2 linked regions of the Variovorax paradoxus genome follow. The protein of the gene in region 1 interacts with the protein of each later gene in a pairwise test. Links are inferred from orthologs where the notes say so. Each region holds a gene or a part of one and is shown on either strand. Other genes may lie near its edges.

What was found. Proteins that work in one complex are often made in the same cells at the same time.
Region 2: the proteins of groL (region 1) and grpE interact in binary tests that used the Escherichia coli proteins (3 or more experiments, as listed by UniProt). The link is inferred for Variovorax paradoxus from one-to-one orthologs.

What each region holds. Positions count from the first base shown.
Region 1 is NZ_CP102931.1:5,458,326-5,461,292, forward strand. The notes cover bases 11-2,967. They hold groL (chaperonin GroEL), read left to right. Parts: upstream 11-641; coding sequence 642-2,294; downstream 2,295-2,967. Other genes in these bases: NWF24_RS25835 (co-chaperone GroES), read left to right, coding at 266-559; xylB (xylulokinase), read right to left, coding at 2,378-2,967.
Region 2 is NZ_CP102931.1:1,912,630-1,915,460, forward strand. The notes cover bases 1-2,821. They hold grpE (nucleotide exchange factor GrpE), read right to left. Parts: upstream 1,789-2,821; coding sequence 1,213-1,788; downstream 1-1,212. Other genes in these bases: dnaK (molecular chaperone DnaK), read right to left, coding at 1-1,094; NWF24_RS08910 (FKBP-type peptidyl-prolyl cis-trans isomerase), read right to left, coding at 1,940-2,290; NWF24_RS08915 (winged helix-turn-helix transcriptional regulator), read right to left, coding at 2,375-2,806. UniProt on the Escherichia coli protein: Participates actively in the response to hyperosmotic and heat shock by preventing the aggregation of stress-denatured proteins, in association with DnaK and GrpE. It is the nucleotide exchange factor for DnaK and may function as a thermosensor.

The DNA.
Region 1 (2,967 bases):
CATTCATGAACGTTCAGTAGCGTCTCCCGGCAGCCTGCAGCAGCAGCAACCTCTCGGAAAAGTACGGTCGTGCAGTTCCGGGTTAACTGAGAACCGACAGCACCTGCGGCAACCCCTGTCACTTGAAAGCCCATCGATTGCCCTTATGATTAGCACTCGCTGCTGATGAGTGCTAACAGCCCTCGCTTCCAGTCGATGGGCTGCCGGCCTCCGGTCCGGCACCCGACCACAAACCCGTTTCTTATCCATACATCCAGGAGATGCAATGAAACTTCGTCCTTTGGCCGATCGCGTGATCGTCAAGCGTGTTGACAGCGAAACCAAGACCGCCTCCGGCATCGTCATCCCCGACGCAGCCGCTGAAAAGCCCGATCAGGGTGAAGTCCTGGCCGTGGGCCCGGGCAAGCGCAACGACAAGGGCGAACTGGCCGCACTGACCGTCAAGGTCGGCGACCGCGTCCTGTTCGGCAAGTACAGCGGCCAGACCGTCAAGGTCGGCGGTGACGAATTGCTCGTCATGAAGGAAGACGACCTGTTCGCGGTCGTCGAAGGCAAGTGATTTGCGGGACAGACCAAGCCGGCGCGAAGCGCGGATTGCTCTGTCCTCAACTGATTAGATTCAATTTCTGGAGTAAACAAACATGGCAGCAAAAGACGTAGTCTTCGGCGGTGAAGCCCGCGCACGCATGGTCGAGGGTGTGAACATCCTGGCCAACGCAGTCAAGGTGACCCTGGGCCCCAAGGGCCGCAACGTGGTGCTCGAGCGCTCGTTCGGCGCCCCCACCGTCACCAAGGACGGTGTGTCGGTGGCCAAGGAAATCGAACTCAAGGACAAGCTGCAGAACATGGGCGCCCAGCTCGTGAAGGAAGTGGCTTCCAAGACTTCGGACAACGCCGGTGACGGCACCACCACCGCGACCGTGCTGGCACAAGCCATCGTTCGCGAAGGTTTCAAGCTGGTGGCTGCCGGCATGAACCCGATGGACCTGAAGCGCGGCATCGACAAGGCCGTGACGGCCCTGGTCGCCGAGCTGAAGAAGGCTTCCAAGCCCACCACCACGTCGAAGGAAATCGCTCAAGTCGGCTCGATCTCGGCCAACAGCGACGAAACCATCGGCAAGCTCATCGCTGACGCGATGGACAAGGTCGGCAAGGAAGGCGTGATCACCGTGGAAGACGGCAAGTCGCTGGACAGCGAACTCGACGTCGTCGAAGGCATGCAGTTCGACCGCGGCTACCTGTCGCCCTACTTCATCAACAACCCCGAGAAGCAATCGGCGCTGCTCGACAACCCCTTCGTGCTGCTGTTCGACAAGAAGATCAGCAACATCCGCGACCTGCTCCCCACGCTGGAACAAGTCGCCAAGGCTGGCCGTCCGCTGCTGATCATTGCCGAAGAAGTCGAAGGCGAAGCCCTGGCTACGCTGGTCGTGAACACGATCCGCGGCATCCTGAAGGTCGTGGCTGTCAAGGCTCCTGGCTTCGGCGACCGCCGCAAGGCCATGCTGGAAGACATCGCCATCCTGACGGGCGGCAAGGTCATCGCTGAAGAAGTGGGCCTGACGCTCGAAAAGGTGACGCTGGCCGACCTGGGTCAAGCCAAGCGCATCGAAGTGGGCAAGGAAAACACGATCATCATCGACGGCGCCGGTGCCGCTGGCGACATCGAAGCCCGCGTGAAGCAAGTGCGCGTGCAGATCGAAGAAGCCACGAGCGACTACGACCGTGAAAAGCTGCAAGAGCGCGTGGCCAAGCTGGCCGGCGGCGTTGCAGTGATCAAGGTTGGCGCTGCCACCGAAGTCGAAATGAAGGAAAAGAAGGCTCGCGTCGAAGACGCCCTGCACGCTACCCGCGCTGCAGTGGAAGAAGGCGTCGTGGCTGGCGGCGGCGTGGCTCTGCTGCGTGCCAAGCAAGCCGTGGGCGAGTCGGTCAAGGGCGACAACGCTGACCAGGAAGCCGGCATCAAGCTGGTGCTCAAGGCCATCGAAGCTCCCCTGCGCGAAATCGTGAACAACGCCGGCGGCGAAGCCTCGGTGGTGGTGAACGCTGTGTTGGCCGGCAAGGGCAACTACGGCTTCAACGCTGCGAACGACACGTACGGCGACATGCTCGAGCTGGGCATCCTGGACCCGACGAAGGTCACGCGCACTGCACTGCAGAACGCCGCTTCGGTGTCCTCGCTGCTGCTGACGACCGAAGCCATGGTCGCTGACGCGCCCAAGGACGAGTCTGGCGCCGGCGGCGGCATGCCCGACATGGGCGGCATGGGCGGAATGGGCGGCATGGGCATGTAATGCCCGGCTGAGCACTGCTCACCAAAAGAAGAAGGGCCGCGAAAGCGGCCCTTTTTTATTGCCTGTTGCAGCAGCTACTGCAGTTACTGAAACTGGTCTCGCAGCACCGTGTAGAGCGCCTGAAAGCGTGTGTGGCGCGCGCTATGCACAGCGGCTCCTTCGGTCGACGGAATCAACTGCTGCTGCACCGGCGGCAGCTTGCACACCTCAGCCACCGCGCCTCCATCGGCCAGCCACGCCAGTCGCGCCGCGCCCAGCGCCCCGCCCGTCTCGCTCCCCGCATAGAGCGTGAGCGGCACCTGGAAGATGTCAGCCAGCAACTGGCCCCACCACACGCTGCGCGCACCACCGCCCACCAGCGCCACTTCGCGTAGCGGCATGTCGACCGGCAGCCGCAGGGTGTCGAAGCCATCGCGCAGCCCGAAGCTCACGCCCTCGACCACGGCGTATGCGATTTCCGCCGGACCGTGTGCATGCGTCAGCCCGAACAGCACGCCCTGTGCATTGGGGTTGTTGTGCGGCGAACGCTCGCCTGAGAGGTACGGCAGGAACAGCGGGCAGCGCTCGCGCTGCGCCAGTGGCACCGACGCCGCCGCTTCGAGCAGCGCGGCCTCGTCGGTGAACCGGAAGGTCTTTGCGGCCCAGCTCACCGCGCTCGCGGCCGAGAGCATCA
Region 2 (2,831 bases), 3.5 Mb from region 1 along the record:
TCCTTGCGCGGCTCCTTGCCGAAGAAGGCCTTCACCTTTTCCTGCACCTTGGGCATGCGGGTCATGCCGCCGACCAGGATCACGTCGTTGATGTCCGACACGCTGATGCCGGCGTCCTTGATGGCCAGGCGGCAAGGCGCGATGGTGCGCTCGACCAGCTCGTCGACCAGGCTTTCGAGCTTGGCACGGGTGAGCTTGATGTTCAGGTGCTTCGGACCCGACGCATCGGCCGTGATGTAGGGCAGGTTGATGTCGGTCTGCGCGCTGTTCGACAGTTCGATCTTGGCCTTTTCAGCGGCTTCCTTCAGGCGCTGGAGCGCAAGCACGTCCTTGCTCAGGTCGACGCCCTGGTCCTTTTTGAACTCGGCAATGATGTAGTCGATGATGCGCTGGTCGAAGTCTTCGCCGCCCAGGAAGGTGTCGCCGTTGGTCGACAGCACTTCGAACTGCTTCTCGCCGTCGACGTCGGCAATTTCGATGATCGACACGTCGAAGGTACCGCCGCCGAGGTCATACACGGCGATCTTGCGGTCGGCCTTGTCCTGCTTGTCGAGGCCGAAGGCCAGGGCAGCAGCGGTGGGCTCGTTGATGATGCGCTTGACGTCGAGGCCCGCGATGCGGCCGGCGTCCTTGGTGGCCTGGCGCTGGGCGTCGTTGAAGTAGGCCGGCACCGTGATCACGGCTTCGGTCACGGTTTCGCCGAGGTAGTCTTCGGCGGTCTTCTTCATCTTGCGCAGGATGTCGGCGCTGACCTGTTGCGGCGCCATCTTCTTGCCCCGCACTTCCACCCATGCGTCGCCGTTGTCGGCCTTGGCGATGGTGTAGGGCATCAGGTCGATGTCCTTCTGGACTTCCTTTTCCTCGAACTTGCGGCCGATCAGGCGCTTGATCGCGTACAGCGTGTTCTTGGGGTTGGTGACGGCCTGGCGCTTGGCCGAGGCACCGACCAGCACTTCACCGTCTTCCTGGTACGCGACGATCGACGGCGTGGTGCGCGCACCTTCCGAGTTCTCGATCACACGCGTGGTGTTGCCTTCCATGATCGACACGCACGAGTTGGTGGTGCCGAGGTCGATGCCGATGATCTTTGCCATGTTCTTTACTCCTGAAAGCCTGAAAAATATGTTGTTATGAACTTGTGGATAACCCGTCGCGATTCAAGGTATGAAGCGGGGATTTCCTGTGGGAATCTTGTGTGCCGATGCGAGCCGCTTACTTCGGCGCGCTGACCGTGACCAGCGCCGGGCGCAGCACGCGGTCGTTGATGGTGTAGCCCTTCTGCAGCACGCTCACCACGGTGTTCGGCTCCTGGTCGGCGGCGGGCACCACCGAGATGGCCTGGTGCTGGTGCGGGTCGAACTTGGTGCCGGGCGCGGGGGCCACTTCGATCACCTTGTTGCGTTCGAGTGCGCTCTTGAGCTGGCGCAGGGTGGCTTCGGCGCCTTCGCGGATCTGCTCAGGGGTGGCGTCCTTGATGGCCAGGCCGGCTTCGAGGCTGTCGGTCACCGGCAGCAGGCTCTCGGCAAAGGCCTCGACGGCGAACTTGCGGGCCTTGGTGATCTCGTCGTCGGCGCGACGACGGGCGTTCTGCACATCGGCCTGGGCGCGCAGGTACTGGTCGGCAAGTTCGGCATTCTTGGTCTGCAGGGCGGCGAGTTCGCCTTGTGCCACGGCCAGGGCGTCGAGCGCCTCGGCTTCATTGGCGGCGTGCGCAGCCTCCAGTTCTTCGGGGCTTGGCTCGCCTTGCAGCATTTGAGAATTCTGTGCGGATTGTTGCGGGTCAGACATTTTTCAAAGAACCGGCATGTGCCGGAAAACAAACGTTAGCCAGCCACATGGGGCTGGCCCAAAGCATTTCAAGCGAAAAAACGCGGCCAAAAGGGCCGCGGAGGCATGAAAAAGGCCCGGAATCGGGCCTTGGAGCCGCCGGCTCGAATGCTCAGTGTGCGTCCAGGAGTTCGACGTCGAACTTCAGGGTGGCGTTCGGCGGGATCACGCCGCCGGCGCCGCGAGCGCCATAGCCCAGCGATGCGGGAATGATCAGCGTGCGCTTGCCGCCGATCTTCATGCCGGCCACGCCTTCGTCCCAGCCCTTGATGACCTGGCCCGCGCCCAGCGAGAACGCGAACGGGTCGTTGCGGTCGCGGCTCGAATCGAACTTGGCGCCTTGCACGCCGTCGTTGTAGAGCCAGCCGGTGTAGTGCACGTGCACGTGCTGGCCGGCCTTGGCTTCGGCGCCGGTGCCGACTTCGGTGTCTTCGTATTGCAGGCCGGAGGGAGTGGTAGGCATGAGAAACGCTCCTTGCGTCGATGTGAGATCAGTGGATCGAAGGCGCGGAGTTTACCGATGCCGGGAAGGCCGGCCTGTGGTCCGTCAGCTCTGGCTGGTGTCGTCGGAGGGGGGCGCGGGTGTGGACGCAGGCGCTGCCACTGGGGCCGAAGCGGGCGCGACCGCTGGAGAAACCGCCGCGGCGGGCGGTGCGACCGCTGCGGGTGCCGCCGCTTTCTTGAGTTGTCCCAGTTGCCATTTACCGGCAAAGGCCTGCAGGTCGGAAAGGCGCTTGAGCAGGTCTTGCCCGCTGAGCGTGAGGCTGTAGCCGTCGCTGCCGTGGCCGACGATGCCGGCCTCGCGCAGTTCCTTGATGCGGGTGTTGAGCGTGTTGGGAGTGATGCTGCCCACGCTGTCCTGAAGCAGCCGGAAGGTCTGCGCATGGCCGTCGCGCAGGGCCCAGAGCACGCGCAGTGCGTAGCGGGCTTCGAGCAGGGCGAGCAACTGGCTGACGGCTGCGTTTTCCTTGGTACTCATCGACATCATCTCCTCGAAGCGTTCT